DNA from 3 places in the Streptomyces melanosporofaciens genome. Region 2 is predicted to be linked to each of the others. Evidence: riboswitches for the same ligand, from Rfam matches in the RefSeq annotation. Region 2 holds a riboswitch; each other region holds the start of a gene.
What was found. A riboswitch is a leader RNA that binds a small molecule or an ion and turns the genes downstream of it on or off. The one in region 2 is predicted to bind cobalamin.
Positions count from the first base shown of each region.

Region 1: it holds a riboswitch for cobalamin, as region 2 does, so the genes downstream of both, BLV72_RS23040 (ribonucleoside-diphosphate reductase subunit alpha) here and BLV72_RS06320 (cobalamin biosynthesis protein) in region 2, are expected to answer to the same signal.
Region 3: it holds a riboswitch for cobalamin, as region 2 does, so the genes downstream of both, BLV72_RS36265 (hypothetical protein) here and BLV72_RS06320 (cobalamin biosynthesis protein) in region 2, are expected to answer to the same signal.

Region 1 is NZ_FNST01000002.1:4,664,620-4,674,238, reverse strand. Features, by position in the region: gene mctP (monocarboxylate uptake permease MctP) at 1-825, shown strand, start outside; gene BLV72_RS23075 (hypothetical protein) at 993-1,688, shown strand; gene BLV72_RS50035 (hypothetical protein) at 1,670-1,912, opposite strand; gene BLV72_RS23065 (SDR family oxidoreductase) at 2,194-2,937, opposite strand; gene BLV72_RS23060 (helix-turn-helix transcriptional regulator) at 3,137-3,997, shown strand; gene BLV72_RS23055 (IPT/TIG domain-containing protein) at 4,043-4,969, opposite strand; gene BLV72_RS23050 (hypothetical protein) at 5,433-5,720, shown strand; gene BLV72_RS48020 (DUF7196 family protein) at 5,761-5,925, shown strand; gene BLV72_RS23045 (GNAT family N-acetyltransferase) at 6,029-6,535, shown strand; cobalamin riboswitch at 6,689-6,848, shown strand; gene BLV72_RS23040 (ribonucleoside-diphosphate reductase subunit alpha) at 6,985-9,399, shown strand; gene BLV72_RS23035 (ribonucleotide-diphosphate reductase subunit beta) at 9,399-9,619, shown strand, end outside.
Region 2 is NZ_FNST01000002.1:825,910-835,528, reverse strand. Features, by position in the region: gene BLV72_RS06330 (putative cobaltochelatase) at 1-1,861, opposite strand, end outside; gene BLV72_RS06325 (cobyric acid synthase) at 1,926-3,554, opposite strand; gene BLV72_RS06320 (cobalamin biosynthesis protein) at 3,551-4,534, opposite strand; cobalamin riboswitch at 4,689-4,906, opposite strand; gene BLV72_RS06315 (hypothetical protein) at 5,046-5,315, opposite strand; gene BLV72_RS06310 (inorganic phosphate transporter) at 5,329-6,609, opposite strand; gene BLV72_RS06305 (class II aldolase/adducin family protein) at 6,959-7,645, shown strand; gene BLV72_RS06300 (alpha/beta hydrolase) at 7,759-8,886, shown strand; gene BLV72_RS06295 (hypothetical protein) at 9,043-9,619, shown strand, end outside.
Region 3 is NZ_FNST01000002.1:7,894,595-7,904,213, reverse strand. Features, by position in the region: gene BLV72_RS36285 (TetR/AcrR family transcriptional regulator) at 1-452, shown strand, start outside; gene BLV72_RS36280 (DMT family transporter) at 449-1,468, shown strand; gene BLV72_RS36275 (hypothetical protein) at 1,520-1,861, opposite strand; gene BLV72_RS36270 (FAD-binding dehydrogenase) at 1,974-3,779, opposite strand; gene BLV72_RS36265 (hypothetical protein) at 3,936-4,319, opposite strand; cobalamin riboswitch at 4,389-4,566, opposite strand; gene BLV72_RS36260 (NAD-binding protein) at 4,627-6,702, opposite strand; gene BLV72_RS36255 (hypothetical protein) at 6,776-6,973, opposite strand; gene BLV72_RS36250 (glycoside hydrolase family 97 protein) at 7,166-9,067, shown strand; gene BLV72_RS36245 (hypothetical protein) at 9,075-9,476, opposite strand.

The DNA of each region.
Region 1 (9,619 bases), 3.8 Mb from region 2:
TTCATGTATCCGCACTCGATCACCGCGACGCTCTCCAGCCGCAGCCGCGAGGTGATCCGCCGCAACACCACGATCCTGCCGCTGTACTCCCTGATGCTGGGGCTGCTGGCGCTGCTCGGCTTCATGGCCATCGCCGCCGGGGTCCAGGTCGAAAACGGCCAGCTGGCCATCCCCCAGCTCTTCGAGGACATGTTCCCCGACTGGTTCACGGGCATCGCCTTCGCCGCGATCGGCATCGGCGCCCTCGTCCCGGCGGCCATCATGTCGATCGCCGCGGCGAACCTCTTCACCCGCAACATCTACAAGGACTTCCTGCGGCCGAACGCCACGCCGGAGGAGGAGACCAAGGTCTCCAAGCTGGTCTCGCTGCTGGTGAAGGTCGGCGCCCTGATCTTCGTACTGGGCATGGACAAGACCGTCGCGATCAACTTCCAGCTCCTGGGCGGCATCTGGATCCTGCAGACCTTCCCGGCCCTGGTGGGCGGCCTGTTCACCCGCTGGTTCCACCGATGGGCACTGCTGGCGGGCTGGGCGGTCGGCATGGTCTACGGAACGTGGAAGGCGTACGACACCCCGAGCGGCACCCAGAAGCACTTCGGCAACACCGCCGATATGCCCGCCATCGGGGAGATCGGCTACATCGGCTTCACCGCGATCGCGCTCAACGTTCTGGTGACCGTCGTCCTGACGGTGGTGCTGCGGGCGGTCAAGGCCCCCGACGGCATCGACGAGACCACCGCCGCCGACTACAAGGCGGACGCGGGCGACCCGGGCGTCCAGGTCGACCTCCCGCCGGCCACGGCGGGCTCCCCGGGCGGCCACTGACGCCTGACGGCGGGCCGCGCTGGTTGACGGCTTGACGGCGAAATGGGCCGTCGGCTCCCCCTGACTGAGGGGAGCCGGCGGCCCGTTCGTGTGAGTACGGGTACCTACGGCGGAATGAGGGGGCGCGCGGATCCGGGGCGCCGGGACCGGGACCTACCGTCCGGTATATGAACGAGAGCGAGGTGCCCGCCGGAAAGGGCCGCAGCCGGCGGGGCGTCGGGTGTTGCAGTGTGCTGACGCTGGCCGCGACCGGGATCGGCTGGCTCGCGTACGCGAGCGTCGATTCGACCTACCCCGACGTCGACCCCGAGAAGCGGGCGCGTCAACTCTCGGGTTACTCCCGGGACGCGTATGCCGCGCTCGGCATGGACCGCACCGTGGAACGCGGCTACGCCGATGTGCACAACTACAACAGGTACGACTCCAACTCCTGCTACCCGGACGGCCTGTTCAGCATCGCCGACCCGCCCGTGGAAGGCGCGTACCAGCTGATCCACGCGTGGTCGATGGGAAAGGTGGACCGGGCTGAGGCGCTGCCCGCGCTGCGCAGAGCGCGGGACCACCTCAAGGCGGAGGGGTGGCGCATCACGCACTTCGGGAAGGACGAGCAGCTCGAGGAATGGAGCGTCGAGGCCGAGCGTGACGGCGGCTTCAGCACCGGGGTCACATGGGAGGCGGAGTACCACCGGCTCAACGGAGGCAGCGGTGGGCCCTGCGCGATGGACCCCGGCTGGCCGGAGGAGAAGCGGAAAGAGGAGATGGAGCAGGGATACAGCGGTTCCTACGACGGGCCGACCCTGAACTTCCCCCCGGCGCTCACCCCGGCCAGGACGCCCGGCGGGCGTCAGGCGGCGATCTCGTAGGCGTCGCGGGGCGGCTGCGGTGCGAGTTCGAACCAGAGCAGCTTGCCGCTCCGCCCGAAGAGCTCGTCGGCGAGGGCGTAGCCGCCCCAGTTGTCGGCGCAGATCCGGACGATGAGCAGGCCGCGTCCGTAGGTGGCCTCGGTGTTCGCGGCGAGGGCGCACGAGCGGTCGAAGAGGGCCGGGGCTTGTCGAAGGGCGGCGGGATATCCGGATGGGTGTCCCACACGCTGATCCGCAGACGCCCCTCCTCCACGGCGCGGATGCGCATTTCGGCCGGACCGGTCGTGTTGCGGTAGGCGTTCGTGACCACCTCACTGGTCACGAGGGTCGCGGGGTCGGTGAGGCCGCCCATGCCGTGCCGGCGTACATCGCGCACGTGCCCGACAGCGTGAGGGCGGGGGACGGCCCGCTACGGTGTCACCATGTCTGACGAGGAGACCCTGTGGACTACCTCGCCGTTCGGATCAGTGGCGGGGTCGGCCGGCTCACCGGCCGACCCCGTCTGTCAGTGGCTGCTGAGCAGGCCGAGCACCTCGTCGTAGCTGCCGTTCGCTTCGGCGAAGCGGAGGAGCTTCACGTTCTCGACGAGGATCTCGTCGGCGTCGGGCCGGGTTTCCAGGAGGGTCATGACCTCGGAGAGGTAGTCCTCCAGCGGCATCGCGTTCTCCGCGTTCTCCTGGCCCATGAGCGCGGTGCGCACCGCCGGCGGCACCAGCTCGATCACCTGGACGCCGGTGTCCGCGAGCTGGACGCGGAGGGCGGAGGTCAGCGAGTGGATCGCCGCCTTCGTGGCGCTGTAGGTCGGGGTGAGCGGCAGCGGCACGAAGGCCAGGCCCGAGGAGACGGTCATCAGCGTCGCCTCCGGCTTCGCGGCCAGAAATTCCGTGAACCCGGCGATCAGGCGCAGCGGGCCGAGCAGGTTGGTGTCGACCGTGGCCTCGGCCGTGCCGAGGAAGTCACCGGTGTGGAAGTCCTCCGGCCGCATGATCCCGGCCATGGTGATCAACACGTTGGTCTCGGGGAAGCGGGTCTGGACCGTCTCGGCCGCCTTCTTGACCGAAGCGGGGTCGGTGGTGTCGATCACGACGGACTCGACACCGGGGTGCTCGGCGGTGATCCGGCGCAGTTGCTCCTCGCGGCGTCCGGCGATGATGACCTTGTTGCCCGCCGCGTGGAAGCGCAGGGCCAGGCCGAGACCGATGCCCGAGGTCGCGCCGGGGATGAAGATGGTGTTTCCGCTGATTTTCACGGTGTGGGGCCTTGTCTCTGGACGTTCTTGGGGTGGCCCCAGTCGACCCGGCGCCGCGGTGCGCAACAAGGACACGCTTATCCACTGATCGGCAGACCATGGATAAGCCTCGGCCCCGTCGGCACACTGGTCGGGAGTGAGGGATCGCGGCATGTCGGCGGCCGCCGCGGCGGGAAAGAGCGGCAGGGAGGAGAAGGCCATGGATCGCACGGAACTCGCGCAGTTCCTCCGGGGCCGCCGTGAGGCCCTCCAGCCCGAGGACATCGGGCTGCCGCACCGGGCCCGGCGGCGCACCCGCGGCCTGCGCCGGGAAGAGGTCGCCGAACTATCCGGTATGTCCACCGACTACTACGCCCGCCTGGAGCGGGGAACCGGCCCGCAGCCCTCCGAGCAGATGATCGCCGCGATCGCCCGCGGACTCCGCCTGTCCCTGGCCGAACGCGATCACCTCTTCCTGCTCGCGGGCCACGCCACACCCCGGCGCACCCTGCGCGCCGATCACATCAGCCCGGGGCTCATGCGCATCCTGGACCGGCTGCGGGACACCCCGGCGCAGATCATGGGCCCCCTTGGCGAGACACTCGTCCAGACCCGGCTGGCGACGGCGCTGCTCGGTGACCAGACCCGCTACACCGGCCCGGCCCGGAGCGTGGTCTACCGGTGGTTCACCGACCCCGCGTCGAGGCTGATCTACCCGGCATCCGACCACCCGGCCCACGGCCGCGTCTTCACCGCCCAGCTGCGGCGCACCGCGGCCCGGCAGGGCCCGCACTCACCGGCCGCGGACCTGGCCCGCCGGCTCCTGGACGAGAGCGAGGAGTTCGCGGCCATCTGGAACGAGCACGAGGTCGGCCTCACCTACACCGACGAGAAGCGCTTCGCGCACGCCGAGGTCGGCGAGCTCACCCTCCACTGCCAGTCGCTCCTCGACCCCGACCAGGACCACGCCCTCCTCGTCTTCACGGCCACACCCGGCACGGAGAGCTACGAGAAGCTGCAGGTCCTGGAGGTCATCGGCACTCAGCAGCTCGAACGGACGTCGCCGGTCACCGGGCCCTGACGGAAGGGGGCCCGGTGACCGGCGCGGTTCGGCCGGATGTGCGCGTCAGACGTAGAGGAAGCCGCCGGGGACGGTGACGGTCCCGGTGGCCGTCACGAGCGTGACGGTCGCGGTGCCGGGCACCCCGGGCGGGGTGACGCCGGAGACCGTGGTGGCGGTGGCGACCACACCGGTGGCGGGGACGCCGTTGAACAGCACGCCCAGCACGCCGCCGAGGTTGGTGCCGTTGATGGTGAACGGGGTGCCGCCGGCGGCGGGTCCGGTGGTGGGCGTGATGGTGGTGGGCACCGGGGCGGGCGGTGCGACGAAGTAGGTGAAACCGCCGGGGACGGTGGTGGTGCCGCCCGGGCCGCTCAGCACGACGGCGACGTTGCCGCCCGCGGGCGGGCCCGGCGGGGTGATACCGATCAGGCTGGTCCCGCCCGGGTTGATGGTCAGGATGGCCGACGGGACCCCGCCGAAGGTGACACTGGTGACGCCGGTCAGATTGGTGCCCGTGATCAAGTACAGGGTGCCGCCGGTGGTCGGTCCCACGGTCGGGGTGATGGAAACGGCGGTGGGCGGCGTCGGCGCCACATAGGTGTACACCTGGCTGTTGCTGGTGCCGGCCGTGGTGGTGACCAGGACCTGGACGGACCCGGGCGCGTGCGGCGGGGCTATCACCACGACGATGTCGTTGGTGGGATTCCCCGGCCACCCGCCACCGCCCCAGCCGCCGCCACCCCAGCCGCCGCCCCAGTCACCATCCCAGCCGCCGCCACCGGAACTGCTCTGGCTGACGATCTGGGCGGGCACGCCGCCGAAGGTCACGCTGATCACGTTGCGCAGGTTCTGACCGTTGAGCTGGACGAGGTTCCCACCGGCGGCGGGGCCCGAGTTGGGCACCACGGACAGCAGCAACGGCGGCCCCACCTGCGACGGGGGCCAGTTGGCCGCAGTGGGGGCGGCGGTCGCGAGAGCGGTCGAGGTCATGGTTGTTCCTCCCGGGAAGGGTTGGGGTGATATGCGCCGACGGCATGCCGATGTCGTGGGCAAGCCGCTGGTCAACGCCTCGTCGTCGCCGCGCGGTCGAGGCAGGCCGGCACCGGAGGAACGGAAAGCCGCCGGGCGGCCGGTCAGGGCGCGGGATCGATGCGCCGGATGAGGGCGGAGCTACGGGACGAACGTCCGGCTCCTGGATGGCCTACGAGGTATGAGGCACCCTCGGCGGCACGTTTCCAGTTATCCACGCCCACCCCCGTCGCTCAAGGTTCCGGGGCTGCCATCACTCGTTTGGCGCATCTGGGCGCGCCTGGCGGCGAGCTTGTATGACAAGCGCTCCGCTATTCGGGGGAACGCGCGGCCGGAGTATGGCCTGCCGTCCTCCACCGTGCCTCTAATGAGTGACATCGGCAGTGCCAGCCCGTGCGGGACCACCCGGGGAGGGAGCGATCCGATGAGCCTCGCCGCATTCCTCCTCGCCCTCGGCACCACCTGCCGTATCACCCGCTTCATCACCAAGGACACGCTGGCGGCGGGGTTCAGAACCTGGGTCGCCGACCGCTTCGGCGACGACTCCCGGCCCTCCTACCTCGTCAACTGCGGCTGGTGCACCAGCACCTGGGTCGCCGGCGCCATCGCCGTCTACGCCTCCTTGCTGCACACCACCGCGTGGTTCCACCTCCCGGCGACCGCCCTGACGCTCTCCTACCTCGCCGGGGTCGCCTCGCGGTGGCTGGACTGACACCGACCCGTACTGGACTCGAGGGAAAGGAACGGCAGCCATGGCCTGCAACTGCGGCGGAGGGGCACGTGCCCCGCGACCCGTTGTCGTCTATGAGTTGACGCTGCCGGACGGCACGGTCCGGCGCTATTTCACCTATCAGGAGGCCGACGCCGCCAATAAGCGCGCGGGCTCCACCGGAGTGATCAACACCGCCGTCCAGTGACGGCGAGGCCCGGCGAGTGGCGGTGAGGCCCGGCGAGTGACGGCGAAGACCGGGGCCGGACAATGACGGCCCCGCTGTCAGTGGTGTGCGGCAGACTGCGGCCATGGACATCACGATCAGGCGCGCGCGGGACGAGGAACTGGACGCAATCGGCGAGCTCACCGCGCAGGTGTATCTCGGGGACGGGCTCCTGGACTTCGGGGACAGTGATCCATATCTCACCACCCTGCGCGACGCCCGGCGCCGGGCCGCCGAGGCCGAGCTGCTGGTCGCGGCGGACGCGGCGAGCGACGAGGTGCTGGGGGCCGTGGCGTTCGCGGTGTACGGCGGGGGGTATGCGGAGCTGGCCCGGCCCGGCGAGGGCGAGTTCCGGATGCTGGCCGTGCGGCCGCAGTCGCGGCGGCGCGGGGCGGCCGAGGCACTGGTGCGCGCCTGCCTGGACCGGGGTCGCGCGCTGGGACTGCGGCGGATCGTGATCAGCAGCCAGCAGTCCATGACCGCCGCCCACCGGCTGTACGAGCGGCTGGGATTCGTGCGGGCCCCGGAGCGGGACTGGTCGCCGATAGCCAAGTCGGACCTCACCCTGTGGGCGTTCACGGTGGAGCTGTGACGACCGGCGGCGCGCGCCCCGGGCCGGGGGCTCGCGCGCGCCCACGGGCTCGCGTGCACGCCCCGCCACGGGCCGCCACGGGCCCCAGGTCACGGGCCACCTCCGGAACGCATTAGCACATTCATGCGAAACTCCGCACCTCGCGACACAAGATATGGGGGTGGGTGCGTCGGCCGACACAAGATGTATGCTCGTCCTCGCTGTCGCCGCAGGGGAATCCGGTGGGAATCCGGAACTGTCCCGCAACGGTGTACGTGTGCGCTTATGCGGCGTGCCCGTAAGTCCGAGCACCTGCCGACGGCCCTGTGTGAACACGTCCCCCGGCCTCGAGGGTTGGGCCGATGGACGCTGCGTGGAGTGCCTGACGTACGAGGAGTGCGGCAGCGGCATGCCCGTACGCGCCCATCGCACCCCCTCGTGGCCCCGGCCGAGCGAGGGAGAGCACCTCAGTGACCATCGCGCCCGCAGATCCGGTTTCAGAGCAGGCGGTTTCTCAGGCAGCGCACGACGCGCCCGGAACCGCCCTGCTCCGGACACTTACCGGACTCACCGCCGATCTGCCCGCCACCGACCCCGGCAAGGTCGCGGCCGCCGCCCTGCGCGGCCGCCATCCCGGCTCGGACGAGGCGGAGTTGCGTGGCCTGGCGACCGAGGCGGCGGCCGGGCTGATCGCCGAGGAGCCGGAGTACTCGCGGCTGGCCGCGCGGCTGCTGGCGCTCACCATCACGGAGGAGGCGGCCGGACAGGGCGCGGTCTCCTTCTCCACCTCCGTCCAGGTGGGCCACCGCGAGGGCCTGCTGGCCGACTCCACCGCGGAGTTCGCCGCCGCCCACGCCGCACGGCTGGACGCGCTGGTGGAGCGGGCCCTGGCCGACGGCGCCGACAAGCGCTTCGGGTACTTCGGACTGCGCACCCTCTACAGCCGCTATCTGCTGCGCCACCCGATCACCCGTCAGGTGATCGAGACCCCACAGCATTTCCTGCTGCGGGTGGCCTGCGGGCTCGCCGAGGACCTCTCGGAGCGGGCGCTGGACGAGGTGGCCGAGCTGTACCGGCTGACCAGCACGCTGTCGTATCTGCCCAGCTCCCCCACGCTGTTCAACTCCGGCACCCGGCATCCGCAGATGTCGTCCTGCTATCTGCTGGACTCGCCGCTGGACGAGCTGGACTCGATCTACAACCGCTACCACCAGGTGGCACGGCTGTCGAAGCACGCGGGCGGCATCGGCCTGTCCTACTCCCGTATCCGGGCGCGCGGTTCGCTGATCCGGGGCACCAACGGGCACTCCAACGGCATCGTGCCGTTCCTGCGCACGCTCGACGCCTCGGTGGCCGCCGTCAACCAGGGCGGCCGGCGCAAGGGCGCGGCCTGCGTCTATCTGGAGACCTGGCACGCGGACCTCGAGGAGTTCCTGGAGCTGCGGGACAACACGGGCGAGGAGGCCCGCCGCACCCACAACCTCAACATCGCCCACTGGATCCCGGACGAGTTCATGCGCCGGGTCGAGGCGGACGCCGACTGGTCGCTGTTCTCCCCGGTCGACGCGCCCGCTCTGGTGGACCTGTGGGGCGATGAGTTCGACGCCGCGTACCGCAAGGCCGAGGCCGAGGGGAAGGCCGTCAAGAAGGTCCCGGCGCGGCAGTTGTACGCCCGGATGATGCGCACCCTCGCGCAGACCGGCAACGGCTGGATGACGTTCAAGGACGCCGCCAACCGCACCGCCAACCAGACCGCCGAGCCCGGCAGGGTCGTCCACTCCTCGAATCTGTGCACCGAGATCCTGGAGGTCACCAACGACGGCGAGACCGCCGTGTGCAACCTCGGCTCGGTCAACCTCGCCGCGCACCTGGACGAGGACGGGCAGCTCGACTGGGAGCGCCTCGACGCCACCGTCCACACCGCCGTGACCTTCCTCGACCGAGTGGTGGACATCAACTTCTACCCCACGGACGAGGCCGGTGCCTCCAACTCCCGCTGGCGGCCGGTGGGCCTGGGCCTGATGGGGCTGCAGGACGTCTTCTTCCGGCTGCGGCTGCCGTTCGACTCGCCCGAGGCCAAGGCGCTCTCCACCCGGATCTCCGAGCGCATCATGCTCGCCGCGTACGAGGCGTCCTGTGAGCTCGCCGAGCGCCACGGCCCGCATCCGGCCTGGTCCGAGACCCGCACAGCGCGCGGTGTGCTGCACCCGGACCACTACACGGACGCGGTGGCCACCTGGCCGGAGCGCTGGGAGGCGCTGCGCACCCGGATGGCGAAGTCCGGGATGCGGAACTCGCTGCTGCTGGCGATCGCGCCGACCGCGACCATCGCCTCCATCGCGGGCGTCTACGAGTGCATCGAGCCGCAGGTCTCCAACCTCTTCAAGCGCGAAACGCTCAGCGGGGAGTTCCTGCAGGTCAACTCCTATCTCGTGGACGACCTCAAGAAGCTGGGCGTCTGGGACGCCCAGACCCGTGAGGCGCTGCGCGAGTCCAACGGCTCGGTCCAGGAGTTCTCCTGGGTGCCCGCGGACGTACGGGACCTGTACCGCACTGCGTGGGAGATCCCGCAGCGCGCCCTGATCGAGATGGCGGCGGCCCGCACCCCGTACCTCGACCAGAGCCAGTCGCTGAACCTCTTCATGGCCTCGCCCACCATCGGCAAGCTCAGCTCGATGTACGCGTACGCCTGGAAGCGCGGCATCAAGACCACGTACTACCTGCGCTCGCGGCCGGCCACCCGGATCGCCCAGAGCGCCCGTGGCGGCGGCGCCGCGGCCACCGCGCCCACCCCTGCCCCCATCCCCGTACAGCAGGCTCCGGCCGAGGCCGACGCGATCGCCTGCTCCCTGGAAAACCCCGAGTCCTGCGAGGCCTGCCAGTAATGTCCCCCACGTCCCAGAAGAACCTGCTCGACCCGGGCTTCGAACTGACCCTGCGGCCGATGCGGTACCCGGAGTTCTACGACCGCTACCGCGACGCGATCAAGAACACCTGGACCGTGGAGGAGGTCGACCTCCACTCCGACGTCACCGACCTCGCCAAGCTCTCCCCCGGTGAGCAGCATCTGATCGGCCGTCTGGTCGCCTTCTTCGCGACCGGCGA
Region 2 (9,619 bases):
GCGGACGGCGCGAGGGATCCCGCAGCCGCTCCACCCGCAGCACCTCTCGCGCCTTCAACAGCCCGGCCGCCAGCGGCGTACGGCCGCCCGTCGGCAGCCGCTCCAGCCGCACGGCCGCCGCGTCCACCGACGAGGTGGGCGGCAGCGCCAGCTCGGCGTCCGCGCCCCGGAAGGTGATCAGCCCGACCTTGTCCCGTCGCTGGTAGGCGTCCAGCAGCAGCGACAGCACCGCGCCCTTGATCGCGCTCATCCGTGTCCGCGCGGCCATCGAGCCCGACGCGTCCACCACGAACAGCACGAGATTGCCCTCCCGGCCCTCGCGCACCGCCTCGCGCAGATCGTCCCGGCGCACCAGGAGTCCGGGACCGCGCCGCCCGCGCGCCCGCTGGTGCGGGGCGGCGGCCCGGACCGTCGCCGTCAGATGCAGCGCGGAGAGCGTCCCCCGCGGGCGGCGCGCCCCGGTGGTGCGGCCGTGCTCGCTGCGGGCGCGCGACCGGCGTCCGGCCGCGCCCTCGCCCAGACCGGGGACGTCGAGCCGCCGGGTCCGGAACGGGTCGGCGGCGCCCACGGCCGCCCGCTCACCCCCGGCTCCACCAGGAGCTTCGTCCGCCCCGCCGTCGCCATCGGCCCGGGCCGAGTCGGTCTCGCGGTCGGCCGTCTCGTGCTCACCCGTGCGCTGGTCGGGGACGGACGGCTCGGGTGCGGTGGGCGGCGCCTGCTCCCCCGCTCCGTCGCCCGAGTCCTCCTGGGGCCCGCCTCCGGGGTTGTCGGGGCCGCCCGGGCCGTCCGGCCCGTCGTCGGGGCTGTCGGGGCCCTCCGGGCCCTGGTCCGGATCCGGCTCCGGCTCGTCCTCCTCGAACTGCCGCAGGATCTCGTCGAGTTTGTCCTCGTCGAGCCCCGGCGCGTCGAACGGAGCCCGCCGCCGGCGGTGGGGGAGCGACAGCAGCGCCGCCCCCCGGACGTCCTCGGTCCGCACGTCGGTGCGCCCGGCCCAGGCGGCCAGCGCGGTCGCCGTACGGGCGGTCACGATGTCCGCGCGCATCCCGTCCACCTCGAACCCGGCACACACCGCCGCGATCTGCCGCAGCGCGCGATCGCCCAGCCCCACCCGCGGCAGCAGGGCGCGCGCCGCCGCGATGCGCTCCCGCAGCGCTTCCTCGTCCGCCGCCCAGCGCGCCGCGAACCCCTCGGGATCCTCGTCGTACGCCAGCCGCCGCCGCACCACCTCGACCCGCTCATCGGTGTCCCGGGACGCCGCGACCTCCACTGTGAGACCGAAGCGGTCCAGCAGCTGCGGCCGCAGCTCGCCCTCTTCCGGGTTCATGGTGCCGACGAGGAGGAACCGCGCCGCATGCCGTACGGACACCCCCTCGCGCTCCACGTAGGAGGCGCCCATGGCGGCCGCGTCGAGCAGCAGGTCGATCAGATGGTCGTGGAGCAGGTTGACCTCGTCGACGTAGAGCACCCCGCGGTGGGCGTCCGCGAGCAGTCCGGGCTCGAACGCCTTCACGCCGTCCGACAGCGCCCGCTCGATGTCGAGGGCGCCGACCAGGCGGTCCTCGGAGGCGCCCACGGGCAGTTCGACCATCCGAGCGGGGCGCGCCTCGCCGGTGTCCGGCTCATGGGGTCCGTCCGGGCAGGACGGGTCGGGCGCGGCCGGATCGCAGGAGAACCGGCACCCGGCCACCACGTCGACCGGCGGCAGCAGCGCCGCGATCGCTCTTACGGCGGTGCTCTTGGCCGTGCCCTTCTCCCCGCGCACCAGCACGCCGCCCACGGCGGGTGAGACGGCGTTGAGGAGCAGGGCGAGCCGCAGACCGTCCATGCCGACGATCGCGCTGAAGGGGTAGGTGGTGGTCACGCGGCGGTACCTCCTGGTGTGCGTGGGCGTCGCGGTCCGGTGTCGGTGCGGGGGCCGGGGTTGTTCACGACGTCCCCCCTGGCGCCCCCGGAGGGACGAACGGCAGCCCCTCCGGGACGCCCTTCTCGATGAGCCGCAGCAGTGCGTCGGTGTCGGCGTGCTCCTCGATCAGGTCGCCGAGGCGGTCGAGTTGCTCCTCGCGCAGCTCGCCGAAGCGGGTGTCCGGCGCCGGTACGAACGCCCGGCCCGCCGCGGCGGCCACCCGGCGCAGAAACGCCCGCCGGAAGCCGTCGCTCTCCAGCGAGCCGTGCCAGTGGGTGCCCCACACCGAGCCCACCCGGCAGCCGTCGAGGAAGCGCTCCTCGGCCCCGTCGAGCAGTTCGGCGACCCCGTGGTGGATCTCGTATCCCTCCACCCGCTCACCGAGCGCCTCGCCCACCGGCCGGGCCAGGGTCTTCTCCGCCGCGAACCGCACCCGCACCGGCAGCAGCCCGAGCCCGGCGACCGTCCCGGCCTTGGACTCGATCTCGTCCTCGATGCGCTCCCCGAGCGCCTGGAAGCCGCCGCAGACGCCCAGCACCGGACGGCCCTCGGCGGCCCGCCGGGCGATCGCGTCGGCGAGCCCGCGCTCACGCAGCCACTCCAGCGCCCTTACGGTGCCCCGGGTGCCCGGCAGCACCACCAGATCGGCGTCGGCCAGCTCCTCGGGCCGGTCCACGAACCGCACGACCACGCCCGGTTCGGCCGCCAGCGCGTCCACGTCCGTGAAGTTGGACATCAGCGGCACGGCGGCCACCGCGATCCGCAGGACGTCCGCGCCGTAAGGGGGCGCCACGACGCTCTCCCGCACCGTGCCGCGCAGCGACACCCGCAGACCGTCCTCCTCGTCGATCCCCAGCCCGTGGGCGAACGGGAGCACACCGACGGTCGGGCGCCCGGTGAGCTCGCGCAGCATGTCCAGACCGGGCTCCAGCAGGCTCACATCGCCGCGGAACTTGTTCACCAGATAGGCGGCCACATGCCGTTGGTCCGCCGCAGACAGCAGCGCGGTGGTGCCGAAGAAGGACGCGAAGACGCCACCGCGGTCGATGTCGCCGACCACCACGACCGGAAGCCCGGCGGCGCGCGCCAGCCCCATGTTGACGATGTCGGTGCGGCGCAGATTGATCTCGGCCGGACTGCCCGCGCCCTCGCAGATCACCGCGTCATGGGTGCGCCGCAGCTCCTCCAGGCACTCCGTGACGGTCCCCAGCAGCGCCTCCCGGCCCGAGACCCGCGTCCGCCCGGAGGAGTCCGCGTCCGACGGCGGGTTCGCCGCGGGCCCCGACCGCCCGAAGTACCCGCGCGCGCTCAGCTCGCCCACCGGCTTGCCCAGCAGCACCACTTGGCTGCTGCGGTCGCTGCCCGGCTTCAGCAGGACCGGGTTCATCAGCGCGCTCGGCTCGACGCGCGCCGCGGCGGCCTGCATGGCCTGGGCCCGCCCGATCTCCGCTCCCTCCCGGGTGACGAAGGAGTTGAGCGACATGTTCTGCGCCTTGAAGGGGGCCACGCTGACGCCCTTACGGGCGAGCCACCGGCAGATCCCGGCCGTCACCACGCTCTTGCCCGCGTCGGAGGTCGTGCCCGCGACGAGCAGGCCCCCGCCCCGCGCCCCGGAACCGTCCATGCCGCCCTCACCGCGTATCCCGCTCATCCACCGCCCCTTCCAGCGGCCCGGGGCCGCCCCGTCAACGCCCTCAGGACCGGCCGGGCCGCCACGGACACCCCGAGCGCCAGGACGCCGACGCGCCGCGACAGCCGTATCGCCCGCTCGATGTCGGCCGGCTCCACCGGCCGCCCGCCGGAGTTGAGCACCGGCCGGTGCTCGACCCGGCCGCCGTACGTGAGGGTGCCGCCCAGCCGTACCCCGAGCGCGCCCGCGAACGACGCTTCCACGGGGCCCGCGTTGGGGCTCGGATGGCGTCGGCCGTCGCGCCGCCAGGCGCGCCGCGCACCGCGCGGATCGGGGCCGGAGAGGGTCGCCAGGGCCGCCGTAAGGCGCGCACCGGGCCAGCCGGCCACATCGTCCAGACAGGCCGCCGCCCAGCCGAACCGGCGGTAGCGCGGCGACTTGTGGCCCACCATGGCGTCCAGGGTGTTGACGGCGCGGAAGCCGATGAGCCCCGGCACGCCGCCCACGGCGCCCCACACCAGCGCGCCCACGACGGCGTCGGAGGTGTTCTCGGCGACCGATTCGACGACCGCGCGGGCGATCTGCGGCCCGTCCAGCGCCTGCGGATCGCGGCCGCACAGATGGGGCAGCCGCTCCCGGGCGACCTCCACGTCCCCTGCGGCCAGGGCCCCGCCGACGGCCCGTGCCTCACGGCCCAGCGTCGTCCCGCCCAGCACCGCCCAGGTGGCGGCGGCGGTCAGTGCGGCCTGCGCGCCGCCGCGCCCGCCGAGGGCCCGTACGGCGCGGGTCAGCAGTGCGGCACCGGCGGCCGCGCCGCCCGCGCACAACGCGGTGTGCAGGGCCCCGTATCCGCGGTGGTCACGCCACAGCCGGCGCTCGGCGGCCGCGGCGGCGCGCCCGAACGCGGCGACCGGATGGCCGCGGCGCGGATCGCCCGTGGCGAGATCACCGAGGAAACCGAGGGCCGCACCACACGCGAACGAGGCGTGATCGGCACGCATCCGTCAGGCCGCCGTCACGCCTCGGCGCGACGACACGTAACCAAAGGGGCCAGGGGGGCCGAAGGGGCCGGAAGAGCCAGTGGGGACAGAGGAGGCTGACGGCGTGGCGGTGCCGGGCATGGCGGTATGTCCTCACTCAGGGTCCGCGCCCTGGTTCGACTGACCGGCGGTGAAAGTCTCCTGGCTCCCGGATCCGCGCCCCTCCCGGTCTTCCAGCCCCGCGTACGAAGCGAACCGTACGGTCGAGCCGTGACCCCATACAGGCGATGGGAGAGTGCTCCCCGGTGACAGTGGCGGGACCGCGCCGGATTCTCACCGGCTTCCTCTCCTGCCGCCGTTTGGCTCGGGAAGTCCACCATGGGCCGCGAATGGCCGTCAACTCGCATATGACCCATGTCGCCCGAGTGTGCCGAGCCCCACAGACGGCGGCCGCACACGAGGCGGCCGCCGGACGGTCGGCGCTGGTCAGCGCCACCATCCGGCGGCCGGTGGGTCGATGAGGACGCGAGCCTCAGGCGACGATCAGATAGATGCCGTACGCCACGGCCGCGGCGCACAGCGCGAAGCAGGTGTACGCGCCGGCGCGCGCGAGCGCCGAGGCGCCGGCCGCGCCACCGGGTACGGCGGCCGCGCCACCGGACACCGCGGCCGCGCCGCCCTGCTCCGGCGCCGCCTTACGGGACGTCCCGAGGATGCCCAGGGTGAAGACGCCCACCATGCCGACCGTCACCACGAGGCTGACGCCGAAGACCTGGCCGAGTGCCGCCCAGTCGATGCTCATGTTCCGTGGCTCCTTAGCGGGTGCTGCTGCTCGCGGCGGCGGGGGTGGGGGTCTGCTCGGGTGTGTGCTCGGCGATGCCGCTCTCGGGGGCGGTCTCGACCGCCCTCTCGGGGGCGGAGGGCTTCGCACCCGCGGGCGGCGGGGCCACGGACCGCAGGGCGGCCGTGACGGCGCCCACCGGCTCGTGTGCGCCGACCTCGTTGACGTTGGTGTGGTCCACGGGCTTGCGGCGCGACAGCGCCCAGATCGCCCCGCAGGCCAGGACGGCGAGCACGGCCACCGCCGTGATCCCCCCGTTCCCCTGGTCGGCCAGCAGCGCGGCGGCGCCCGCCACCAGGCCCGCGGCCGGGAGGGTCAGCACCCAGGCGACCACCATGCGGCCGGCGGTCGACCAGCGCACCACCGCGCCCTTACGGCCGACCCCCGCACCCATGACGGCGCCGGAGCAGACCTGGGTGGTGGACAGCGCGAAGCCGATGTGGGAGGAGGCGAGGATGACGGTCGCGGCGCCGGTCTGGGCGGCGAAGCCCTGCGGCGGCTGGATGTCGGTGATGCCCTTGCCCATGGTGCGGATGATGCGCCAGCCGCCCAGGTAGGTGCCGAGCGCGATGGCCAGGCCCGCCGAGACGATGACCCACAGCGGCGGGTCGGAGTCGGGCGCCACCACGCCCCCGGTGACCAGCGCCAGGGTGATCACGCCCATCGTCTTCTGGGCGTCGTTGGTGCCGTGGGCCAGGGAGACCAGGGCGGCCGAGGCGATCTGCCCCGCGCGGTAGCCCTTCGCGGTGTCCTCCGAGGAGCGGCCGCGGCCGAGCCGGTAGGTGAGCCGGGTGGCGGCCACCGTGGCGATGCCGGCCACGACCGGCGCGGCGACGGCGGGGATCAGGACCTTCATGACGATCGCGTCGCCGTTGACCCCGTCCAGCCCGACGGAGACCACGGTGGCGCCGATCAGGCCGCCGAACAGGGCGTGCGAGGAGCTGGAGGGGAGTCCGGCGAGCCAGGTCACCAGATTCCACAGGATCGCCCCGACCAGTCCCGCGAAGATCACTTCTGGTCGGATACCGGAGTCCTCGTCGATGATCCCGCCGGAGATGGTCTTGGCCACCTCCACGGACAGGAACGCGCCGACGAGATTGAGGACGGCCGACATCGCCACCGCCACCCTGGGACCGAGTGCTCCCGTGGAGATGGTGGTGGCCATGGCGTTAGCCGTGTCGTGGAAGCCGTTCGTGAAGTCGAACACCAAGGCCGTGACGATCACGATCCCGATGAGAAGCGTGATGTGTTCCATACACCCGGTCAATCAGTTCGAAGGTCGTTAGTGGCACGGTGAACGTAAGGAAACAGGGTGAACGGGAGGTGAACTGAGTAGGGCGTCAGGGTGACGTGGTTGCGGGAGTGTCAAAGCCTGGTGAATTCAAGCCTACTTCCCTATGTCGTACGGGGGTTGAGCCTCGGTCGAAGGCCGCCGGAGGAGACCTCGGAACCGGCCCCGCGGCCGCCCGCCGTTCACCCTCGTTCACCGCACCGGGGCGGCTGCCCACGAGGCGCGGTCGTAGACGTGCGCGGCGCCCGTTCCGGGCCCGCCATCGCCCGGCCGCCGGACGCCTGGAAGGATCGGGCCCCGGAGGTGAGGGCAGGTGACCCAGTCGCGATCCACGCGGCAGCCGCAGCCGCGGCTGACCCACCCCCTGCGCCAGGCATGGACGCAGGTGGTGAGAACGGCCCGCAGAACCACCGCCGACGGCCTGGTCGTCGGCACCTCGGGCAATGTCTCGGCCCGGGTCGGTGACACCGTCCTGGTGACCCCGAGCGGCGTCCCCTACGACCGGCTCGGCCCGCGGGACGCCGTCGCCGTCGACCTCGACGGACAACAGGTCCTCGGCACGCTCGAGCCCACCAGCGAGCTGCCCATGCACCTGGCCGTCTACCGGGAGACCGACGCCGAGGCCGTGGTCCATACCCACGCCGTCCACGCCACGGCCGTCTCCACGCTCGTCGACGAGCTCCCCGCGATCCACTACATGACCGCCGCCCTCGGCGGACCGGTCCGCGTCGCGGCCTATGCCCTCTACGGAACGGACGAACTGGCCGACGCCATGATCGAGGCGCTGCGCGACCGCAGCGGCTGTCTGCTGCGCAACCACGGCACCGTCGTCCACGGCGCCACCCTGGACCAGGCGTTTGACCGCACCGCCCAGCTCGAATGGATGTGCCGGGTCTGGCTCACCGCGGTCTCCGTCCCCGGCCGCACCCCCACCCTGATCCCGCCGGACGAGCTGCGGCGCGCCGCGGACAAGCTCAGCGGCTACGGCCAGCCGAGCTGAACCGCCGGGCACGCGCCCGAACCCGCACCGCACGCGCCCGGGCCCGGCCGGGCGGTCACCCGGCCGGGCACGCCCGCTGGCCGGGGGCCGCCTCCCCGCCCACACTGGGAGAGATGCGCCTGCGGACAACGGCGGCCGCGGCCGCCACCACCCTGCTCGGTGCCGGCGTGGCCGCGGTGGCGGCCGGACGGTACGCCACCGACGCTGCGCTGAAACCGGCCCCCGACCGTCCGCTGCCGAACGAGCCCCCGCTCACCGTGCACGCGACCGCGGCCGGCCAGATCACCCTGACCCGCTCGCTCGCCTCGCTGCGCCCCGGCGTCTACGGCCTCACCGGCCGCGCCTGCCACGCCGTCGTCGGCCCCGTCATCGAGGACGCCCCGCACCCCGCCGACTGCGTGGTGCGCCGCCTGGAGCGGGTCACCCACGGAGACCTCACCCCCGGCACCCGGGTACGGCTGACCCCCCAGGTGTACATCGGCAATCCGCGGGACGCGCTCGGCATCGAGCACGCAGAGATCGACGTGCCCGGCGAACTCGGCCCGCTGCCCGCCTGGTTCGTCCCCGGCGAACGCTCCACATGGGTGATCACCACCCATGGCCTCGGCACCACCCGTGAGCACCCCATGGTCGTCATGCCCTTCCTGCGGCAGCTACGGGTGCCGGTGCTCGACCTCGCCTACCGCGGGGACCCCGGCGCCCCCCGGCCCAAGGACGGCATATCCCACCTGGGCGACACCGAATGGCGCGACCTGGACGCGGCCCTCCGCTACGCGGTGGGGTACGGGGCGACCGGGATCGTGCTCCACGGCTGGTCCATCGGCGCCTCGATGGCCCTCCACGCCGCCGCGAACTCCGCGCTGCGCCACCGCGTCCTCGGCCTCGTCCTGGACTCCCCGGTGCTCGACTGGCAGGCCACCCTGCGCGCCCTCGCCGCGGCCCGCGGCATCCCCGCGCCGCTGCTCCCACTCGCCCTGCGGGCCGCCGAGGGGCGCACCGGGCTCCACGACAGCGTGCTTCCGGAAGTGGCCGATCCCGAGCGGTTGTCCGTGCCCACGCTCGTCGCCCACGGCCCCGACGACACCCTCGCCCCCTGGCACGTCTCGCGCGAATTCGCCGACCGCAGACGCGACCTGGTCGCCCTTCACACGGTGCGGCGGGCCCCCCACGCGGCCATGTGGAACGCGGACCCCAAGGCGTACGAGGAGGCTCTGCGCCGCTTTCTGGTACCGCTCCTGTAGCGCCCGTAAGGGGATCGCGGAAGCGCGTGCGAGACGGCGCGGGAAGCGTTCGCGGGGCGGTGGCGCAAGCGTCCGTAAGATGGCGCGAACCGTTCGCGGCGACCGCCGGACGGGTGCCGATTGGGCTTTCGGGCCGTCAACGGCGAGACTGCTTCCGTGACGTCCCGTACTCCGCGCGACTCCCGGCTCCGACTCGTCCGCAACCGGCCGATGGCCACCGCCCGCCGGCCCGCGGTGAACCGCGGCTCAAGACCGGCGCCCCGCCCGCCGGAGGGCACTCCGCCCCCGGCGGAGCTGGCCCGGCGGGCCAGGGCGGGGCTCACCGGGGCCGTGGCGATCGCCCACTGGGCCGCGGCCGAGCACGGCGCCCCCGGCGCGCTCTCCGACGAGGCCGCCGCCCGCGCCGCCGCCGCGCTCGGGCTGAGCGAATCGGAGGTGCGGAGCGACTGGGACCGCGCCCGCCTCATCGGCCTCATCGAGCACCACGCGGGCACCACCCGCCCCGGCTGGCGGCTGCAGGCGTGGGACCGGGACGACAGCGCCGTGCTGCGGGGCTGGGTCGCGCTCCTCGACGCATGGTCCCTGGCCTGCCCCGCCCCGGCGGAGGCCGAGCCGACGGCGGTCGCGGAGGTCGTCGAGGCCGTACCGCAGCTGCTCTCGCTGCTGCAGCTCTCGGCCGGCCCCATGCAGATCTCCGCCCTGCTGGACATGCTCCGGCAGCGGGTCGCCGAGC
Region 3 (9,619 bases), 7.1 Mb from region 2:
GCCTGTACAACAACTTCTCCTCCAAGTCCGACCTCGTCAGGGCCTATCTCGACGCCCGGCACGAGGAGTGGCTCGCGCTGTACACGGCACGGCTGGAGCAGGCGCAGAACCCCCGCGACGGCGTCCTCGCGGCCTTCGACGCCTACGCCGATCACGCGGCGTTCGCCTACGAGCGCGGCTTTCGCGGCTGCGGCCTGCTCAACGCGGCCGCCGAGCTGCCCGCCGGAGACGAGGGGCGGAGTGTCGTACGCCGCCACAAGGAACAGGTCGAGCGCCTGATCGCCGGGCACCTCGAAGAACTGCTGCCCGAGCGCCCCGACGACGTGCGCACCATGGCGGAGCACCTGTCGTTCCTGCTGGAGGGCGCGATGGCGCGCGCTGGGCTGGAAGGCGACGGCAGCCGGCTGCGGCACGCCCGCGCGATGGCGGCGGCCCTGCTGGACAGGCTGTGAGGCGGCCCACCGGACACAGCGCCCGTTCGGCGGGCGCCGGATCGTTGTGTGTGCTCGCCGCGTCCGTGCTGTGGGGTACCACCGGCACCGCGGCGACCTTCGCCCCGGACGTCGGGCCTCTCGCCATCGGCGCCGTCGCCATGGGCCTGGGCGGCCTGCTCCAAGCCCTGGTCGCGGCCCCCCGCATCGCCCGTCAGGCCCCGCGGCTGCGTGCGCGGCGCGGCACCGTACTCCTCGGCGCGTTCGCGGTGGCGGTCTACCCCCTGGCGTTCTACAGCTCGATGCACCTGGCCGGAGTGGCGGTGGGAACCGTGGTGTCGATCGGCATGGCGCCACTGGCCTCGGCCGTGATCGAACGCGTCATGGACCGGCGCCGGCTGACGCGCCGCTGGACACTCGGCGCCGCCCTGGGCCTCCTGGGCACCCTCATGCTGTGCGCGGCCCAAGCCGCTCAGGACCCCGGCGGCCGGGAGCAGCCATCCATGGCCGCCACGATGCTCGGCGTGGGGCTGGGCCTCATCGCGGCCACGACCTACGCCCTCTACTCCTGGGCGGCGCACCGGCTGATCACCCACGGCATCACCTCCCGCGCGGCGATGGGCACGGTGTTCGGCCTGGGCGGACTGCTCCTCGTGCCCGTCCTCCTGGTCACCGGCGCGCCGCTGCTCGACTCCGGGTCCACTATGGCCGTCGGCGCCTACATGGCGGTGGTGCCCATGTTCACCGGCTACGTCCTGTTCGGCTGGGGACTGGCGCATGTGCCCGCGAGTACGGCGACCACGCTCTCCCTGCTCGAACCGGCCGTCGCCGCCGTCCTCGCCGTGCTGGTCATCGGCGAACGCCTCCCCGCCGTCGGCTGGACCGGCATCGCACTCGTCCTCGCCTGCCTGGCCGTCCTCACCGCCCCCACAGCCGTCTCCGGACGGCGCCGGCAGCGGCCGGAAGGCGTGACGCCGCCACAGCGCACGGAAGCTGAGCACGCCGTTGCTCGGTCAGACCCCGGGCGGGTGCCGTAGCGGCATCCGTCGCCGAGCGGGGCGGGCGGCGAACGCTCCGCCGCCCGCCCCTCACTCCGCGGCGGAAAACCGCTTCGCGAGGTCGCGATGCCGGTCCGCGGCCAGCTTCGCCTGGTCCGTGCTGATGGTCGATCCGGGCATCCGCCCCAGCCGTTCGAGCTCGTCCGCGAAGCGCAGATGCTCCAGCCGCGCGTACTCACGGCAGGCAAGGCAGGTGACGTTCTCCGGCCGCGGAGAGGTCATCGCGTACGGCGCCCGCAGCCCGCATCCGGTGGCGATGCGGCTCGGCAGGTCACCGGCCAGCCCGAAGGTGGACGCCATCATGTCGCGGACGGCGGCGACGCCTCGGACCACCTTCGACTCGACATGGATATGCGGATCGTCCCCGCCCATGCACCCTCCCCTGCCCAGCGACTTCATGGGCCGGGGATGCTCCCGGCCGCCCGCGGATCGCAGGAGGAGTCTGCCATGTGCCCGGTGCGCCACCGCCGCCGCACCCGCCGGTTCAGGTCGCGGTCGCGGCCGCCGCCGCACGGCCCGCGGCGCGGCCCGAGAACAGGCAGCCGCCGAGGAAGGTGCCCTCCAGGGAGCGGTAGCCGTGCACTCCCCCGCCGCCGAAGCCCGAGACCTCACCGGCCGCGTACAGGCCGGTGATCGGGTTGCCGGAGGCGTCCAGGACGCGGCCGGTGAGGTCGGTCTGGAGGCCGCCGAGGGTCTTGCGGGTGAGGATGTTGAGGCGCACGGCGATCAGGGGTCCGGCGGACGGGTCCAGGATCCGGTGCGCGGAGGCGGTGCGGCTGAGCGTGTCCCCGGGGTAGGCGAGCGCGTTGCGGATGCCCATGACCTGGACGTCCTTGGTGTACGGGTTGGCGATCTCGCGGTCGCGGGCCTCGATCTGCCGGGTGAGGTCCGCCACATCGATCAGGTTGTCGCCGGTCAACTTGTTCATGCCCGCGACCAGTTGGGGCAGGGTGTTGGCGACGACGAAGTCCTCGCCCTTGTCCCGGAACCGCTGGATCGGCTCGGGTGTCTGCCAGATGCGGGAGAGGAGCTGCAGGATGTCCTTGTTGGTCAGGTCCGGGTTCTGCTCGGAGCCCGAGAGCGCGAACTCCTTGGCGATGATCTTCTGGGTGGTGACGAACCAGGAGTAGTCATAGCCGGTGGCGGTGATCGTCCCGAGGGTGTGCAGGGTGTCGTAGCCCGGGATGTCGGGGGTGGAGAAGCGCTTGCCCTTCGCGTCGAACCACATCGACGAGGGGCCCGGGAGAATGCGGATGCCGTGGCCCGGCCAGATCGGGTCGTAGTTTCTGAGGCCCTCGGTGTAGTGCCACATGCGGTCGGGGTTGACGATCCGTCCGCCTGCCTTCTCGGTGATCGCGAGCATCCGGCCGTCCACATACGCCGGGACGCCGGTGACCATGAACTTCGGAGGTGAGCCGAGCCGGTCGGGCCAGTTCCGCCGTACGAGATCGTGGTTGGCGCCGATACCGCCCGAGGTGACGATCACCACCGGGGCGTTGAGCTCGAAGTGGCCGACCATATTGCGCGAGGTGGGCTTGCCACGGGCGGCATCGCTCGGCTCCAGGATCGCGCCGCTGACCCCGGTGACGGCACCGCCGGTGACCACCAGATCGTCCACCCGGTGCCGGAACTTGAAGGTCACCCGCCCGTCCTTCGCGGCGGCCCGCACCTTCTTCTCGAACGGCTCGACCACCGCCGGACCGGTACCCCAGGTGACATGGAAACGCGGCACCGAGTTGCCGTGCCCGTCCGCGAGGCCGCCGCCGCGCTCGGCCCAGCCGACGATCGGGAACCACTGCACGCCGAGCCCGTGCAGCCAGGACCGCTTCTCCCCGGCGGCGAAGTCCACGTACGCCTCGGCCCATTTTCGGGCCCAGTAATCCTGGCCGCCGGGATCGGAGACGCCGCGGTCGAAGCCGGCCGTGCCGAGCCAGTCCTGCCAGGCCAGTTCGTGGGTGTCCTTGATGCCCATCAGCCGCTGTTCCTCGGAGTTGACGAAGAACAGGCCGCCGAAGGACCAGAACGCCTGGCCACCGAGGTTGCTCTCGGGCTCCTGGTCGAGGAGGAGCACCTTGCGTCCCGCGGCCGCCAGTTCCGCCGTGGCGACCAGCCCGGCGAGCCCGCCGCCGACCACGATGGCGTCCGCGTCCGAGGACGCCCCGGAGGCGGCGAAGGCCGGGCCCGCCGCCTGGGCGAGCGCGGCGCCGGCGAGCACACCGCCCGCCGCCGTCAGGGCGCGGCGGCGGCTGATCCCGGCGAGCGAGGCGGCATTCTCTGTGGAGTTCTCCATGGGCTGCCTTCCGGAAGGGGGTTCGGAGGGTGCGGGAGATGCGAAGGGGGTTGCCGCGACGGCAACGTGTTACCGACGGTAGCCCACGGGATGCGGGGCCGCCAGACTCCTGCTCTCAATGAGCAACTCCCGGAAGCCGTGGGGGACTTCGGCCGGTCAGCGCCCGCCGGATGACGGCTCCGGCGAGGCGCGCCGCCGTGGCGAGAAGGCGTACAGATCGAGGATGTCGGGCAGCGGTGCCACACCGGGGCCGCCCGCCGTCACCCACGCCACGATGTCCTCTGTCGCGTCCGTGCCGTTGACCAGGCCGAGCCACACCGGCCTGCCCCCGGCGGCACGTCCGGCCGCCGATGGCTGCACCACGATCACATTGGCCTGATCGCAGACGTCCAGACACGCGGAGACGCGTACGGGCGCTTCCTCACGCAGCCGCGCGATCTGCGCCGCATGGTCGATTCCGGTCACCTTGGGGCTGCCGCAGCAGCAGTCCCGGCATACGGTCACCCGGCATGGCACCGGGTCGGTCGGCCTGACAGGCATGGCGCATCGCCCTCCTCCGGGGAAGTCCGCCCCCCACGCGGCGGAGCCGCACATCGACACACCCCGTCGAGGAGGCGACCGCGTGAGTCTCCTGGCTCTCGGGTCGATGCTCGTCCCGGCCTTCCCACCCGCGCGTACGGGCAGTGGCCTGTTCGGGATCCGCTCGCCGATCACAGTGGCGGCACCGCGCCGGATTCACACCGGCTTCCTCGTTCCGCCGTCGCCTTCGTCGCCCGGCATCATCGCATCCCGGGCACCGCCGCACCATGTGGCCCCCGCTCCCAGGAGCGCCACGGGCGGCTGGACGTCAGTTCCGGCCGGCCGCCGCCCCCGCGAGGATCTCGCCCAGGCCCTGGCGGGTGGCGGCCAGCACCACCCGGTCGTGCGGCCGCAGGACATAGCCGGGGTGCAGATCCCACACCAGGGAGGGCGCCTGGGTGGCGCCGTCGTAGGGAGGCGCCGCGGCGAGGTCGCGCTGCCGGTCGGCCGGTTCCGCCGCGTCCAGTGCGATCACCCGCCAGGCGCCCGGTGCGAACGCCTCGGCGACGGTACGCCCCTCCAGTTGCGGATGCCCGGCGACATGCAGGGCGGCGAAGAGCAGCACCCGGCGCTCGACCGGTATGGCGCCGAGGACCTGACGTCCCATCATCGCTCCGGCGAACGCCGGGGCCGCCAGGCTGGAGACGCTGCGGCTGCGGGTGAGGGCGCGCGGATGGGCCGCGCGCAGCGTGCGGTAGACGGCGGTGGCGAAGCGGTCGTCGTACAGGCGCAGCGCCACCCGCAGCCGGGGCTTGACCGAGCGGGCGTACAGCGTCGCCTCCAGGTTGGTGGTGTCGACGCTGGTCAGGGCGAGCAGGGAGTGCGCCCGCTGGATCTTGGCGGCCTCCAGGACGCCCTCCTGGGTGACATCGCCGATGACCGTCGGCACGCCCAGCCTGCGGGCCAGCGGGATGCCGCGCGCCCCGGGGTCCTCCTCCACACACACCACGGGGATGTCCATCTCCCGGAGTCTGGCCAGGACCCGGGTGCCGACCTTGCCGAGCCCGAGCAGCACGACATGGCCGGAGAGGCCGCGCGGAGGGCGGCGCAGCGCGGAGGCGGTGCGGAAGGTGCCCAGCGCTTCGAGCGCGGCGGCCACCAGGACGGGCAGCATCAGCAGTCCGGTCAGCCCGGACAGCAGTTGGAGGACCTTGCGCCCGGTCGGCTCGTCCAGCGCCGGGTCGTCGATCGCCAGCACGTCCAGCACCGTGAGGTAGGCAGCGCGGAGCAGACCGGCACCGGTGAGCTGCCAGGAGGCGATGGTGAGGGCGAGGACTGCGATCGCCATTCCGGCGACGGACCAGCGCAGCCGACGGGAGAACAGCGAGGCGAGGGGCAGTCTGCGGGTGCCGAGCCGCCGCGGCGGCAGCGGTGGGCCGGTGGCGGAGACGGCCTCGAGCACCACCGTGTCGCGCCCGGTGGCGGCGGCCACCTCCTCGTCTCCGGGCAGCAGCTTGGGCCCCTCGTCCCCGCTGCTGTCCGAGCCCTCGCTGCCGCCGGGGTCGCTGGTGGTGGACGAGAGCAGGGCGAGGGTGCACAGCCCCGGGCGGGCCACCTCGTCGGGGCCGGGCGGGGTGCGCTCGGCCGCGCGCAGCAGCAGCCCGTCGGCCTGGAGGACTTTGCTGGTGCCCGCGACGGCGGTGGCCGCCAGGGCGGGGGCCGCCGTGTCGGCGTCCGACAGTACGGTGGTGGTGGCGTCCAGCTCCGCCGGGTCCATACCGGGATCGGCCACCCGCGCCGCCTCGTCGAGGAGTTCCTCCAGATGCTGGCCGAGCTTGCGGTTGTAGAGCCGGATCACCAGGCGCAGCCGGGGGTTGAGGCGGCGGGCGCGGAGGGCGGCGTGGATGTTGGCCTCGTCGTCGTCATGGACCAGGGCGAGGGCCGTCGCATGCTGCGCACCCGCCTCGGTCAGCACCTCCTCGTCCAGCGCCGGGACCTCCATGACCCGCACTCCCCCCTCCGGAGCGGGATCGTCCGCGGTCTGCCGGGGCAGCGGGACCCGTCCGACGGCCGCGCTGAACCGGCCGAAGAGCGCGGAGGCACGGCCGCCCGACCGCCATCCGGCCATGCGCTGCCCGGCCGGGTCCGCCAAGGGGGCGCCGCCGGGGATGACGACCGTCACCCGTGTCCGGTAGACGAAGTGGAGCTCGGCGGCGAGGCGGTGGGCGAGCGCGTCGTCACCGCACACGACCATATGGGCCGCCCCGAGGGGGTCGGCGGGGCGGAGGTGGAGGTGGAGAACACGACGGCGAAGCCCCCCGTTGGTCCGTGATGCCGTGGGTCGTCCGGGCGGGATACGGCGGCCGCGGTCTCCGGCGGCCGGCACCCGCGCTCCGGCGGTCATGATCAGACCGTACCTGGTGGGCTGCCCAGGGGAGTTGGGCACCGGGGGCGGGCGGCCGGGGCGCCCCGTGTGCTCACTCCCTGGGCGCTCCGCAGCGCGCACAGCGGGCGAAGGGCGCGGTGTCCTGGATCGCGCCGCAGTCGGCGCAGACCCGATCCAGCCAGCAGGCGGACTCCCCGCCCTCGGGCTCGGCGGGCGCCGGGTCCGGGTCCGCCGCCTCCCCGTTCACCGTTTCCCGGTCCGGGTCGCCGGGTCGAGCCGTGCCGCTCATCGTGTGCGCCTCCCTGTCCGGACCGTACACGGGTCCATCCTCCGACCCTCCACCCGTGACTCCGTCCCGGGAAGCGGCCCCGCCATAGATCCGATCTCTCAGACGCCAACGACCCTTGACGGGGCGTAATGGCGCCCGCCCCCTCCCCAGTTATCGGATGACTCGGTAACGTATCCGCCTCGGGAGGCAACAATGCCGAGATCTTACCGACGCTCCGCTGTGGCATTTCTGCTCTGCGGCGTCCTGGCCATGACGCTCTTCATCACCGGGCCCGCGCAGGCGAAGGACTCCGCCTGGACCGTGCGCGGCCCCTCACCCCACTCCGGTCCCCTCGCGCAGCTACGACTCGACGGAGCCTCCGGAGCGCTGACGCTCCACGTGTCCCGGGGCGGACGGACGGTGGTCGAGCCCTCGCCCGTGGGCATCGTCACCGAACGGGCGGATCTGTCGCACGGGCTGCGCTATCTGGGGCGCCACGACCGCACCGTCGTGGAGCGCTACCGCTCGACGGTCGGCAAGGAGCGCTCGCGCACGGCGCGGATGACCGAGACCCGCTTCCGGTTCCGGGGCAGCGCAAGCGCCCGGCTGGACCTCGTGGTGCGGGTCTCGGACGACGGGGTCGCCTATCGCTATGTCCTGCCCTCCGGCAGCGGCGATGTCCTCGGCGAGACCTCGGCCTTCACCTTGCCCGCGGACGCGGCCGCGTGGCTGGGCGACTACCGCAAGGACAACGAGAACCTGTTCAAGGAGTACACCGCGGCGACCGCGCCCACCGGTGAGTACATGTCCCAGGCGCTCTTCGAGACGGCGGGCGGCTACGCCCTGATCGCCGAGTCGGATCTCAGCGGCCGCTACTCCGCCGCCCGGCTGATCCATCAGCAGGGGCAGCCCACGTACCGCATCGGGCTCTGGGACCAGCGGGTCGCGTCCGACGGACCGCTCAGCACACCCTGGCGCGCGATGATCGTGGGCGATCTGGCGACCGTCACCCAGTCCACCTTCACCGACGATCTGGCACCCGCGTCGCGGGTCGCCGACACCTCGTGGATCCGGCCCGGGCCCGCGCTGTGGACCTGGCTCGCGGGCGGCAAGCCGGCCGGGCAGAGCCTGTCGATGCAGAAGGGGTACGTGGACTACGCGACCCAGCGCGGCTGGCCGTATGTGGTGGTGGACGCGGGCTGGTACTTCGACCCCGACCAGTGGGATGTCACCGATCCCGACTGGCCGCGGAACAGCTGGCTTCCGCAGCTCGTGGACTACGCGCGCGAGCGCCATGTGGGCATCCAGGTCTGGATCCACCACCGCGACCTCGACACCGCCGAGGAGCGTGAGCTGTGGCTGCCCACGCTGGAGAAGTGGGGGGTGAAGGGCGTGAAGATCGACTTCATGGACTCCGAGGCCCAGGAGACGCTGCGCTGGTACGACGAGATCCTCAAGGCCACCGCGGACCACCATCTGCTCGTCAACTTCCACGGCTCGACGATCCCCAAGGGCATCCAGCGCACCTGGCCGCAGGTGATGTCGATGGAGGGGGTGAACGGCGAGGAGAAGCGGACCAACACCCCGCAGCATCTGGCGACACTGCCCTTCACCCGCAATGTCATCGGCTCCATGGACTTCACCCCCGGGGCCTTCCACCGGGCCGAGCGCCCCAACGCGGGTTCGGACGCGGGGGAAGTCGGCCTGTCGGTGCTCTACGAGTCGGGTATCCAGAACCTGGCGGGCACCCCGGAGTCCTATGACGCCCGTCCGCTCGCCCGCCGCTTCCTGGAGCAGATCCCCGCCAGCTGGGACCGCACCCGGCTGCTCACCGGGCGGCCCGGTGAGAGCGCGGTGCTCGCCCGCGCCAGCGGCTCGCGGTGGTTCATCGGCGGTACGTTCACCGGCCCCGAGCACACCGCCGAGGTGCCGCTGCGGCTGGAGCCGGGCCGCTGGCTCGTCGATCTGCTCCTGGACGGCCCGGACGGTCTGGTCCGCACGCCCACGGTGGTGCGCGGCGGCCAGACGCTGTCCGTGCCGGTGACGGCGGACGGCGGGTTCGCCGCCATCGCCTGCCGCTGGCGGCCGGGCCTGTCGACCTGCGACCGCCCCTGACCATCCCTCACTCGGACACCCCGTCCAGGACGCCCGTCCAGATCCCGATCGCCGGGACACAGACGCCGGCCGCGAAGACCCGTGCGGCGGCGACGGCACGGGCGTAGGGGGCGGGGTGGCCGCCGGTCCAGCCTCGGGAGAGGGCCGGCAGCCGGTCGGCCTTCTGCCGTGTCGGGTTCTTCTCCTGCTGATGGGTGAGGAAGGCGGACAGCCGGTCCGCCGACTCCGCGTCCGTGACCGCCTCGGCGTCCGCCCGCATCTCCATCAGCGTGACCAGGACCCGGCCGGCCCGGCTGTTGGCGTAGAAGCCGCAGGTCAGGGTGAGGACGAAGACGGCGATCGAGGTGAGAGTCTGCGCCGGGCTCTCCACGGGGGTAACGGCGAGGGCCGTCATCCCGTCGAAGGACACGGCGACCCTCCCCGCCGCCGGCGCATGACGCAGATGGCGCCGTCGCATCGGATCGCCGTGGCGCAGATGCGAGATCTCGTGCCGGAGCAGGACCGCACCGACGGGCTTCTGAGCAGGGTGCGCCGGCTGCGCGGGATGGCGAC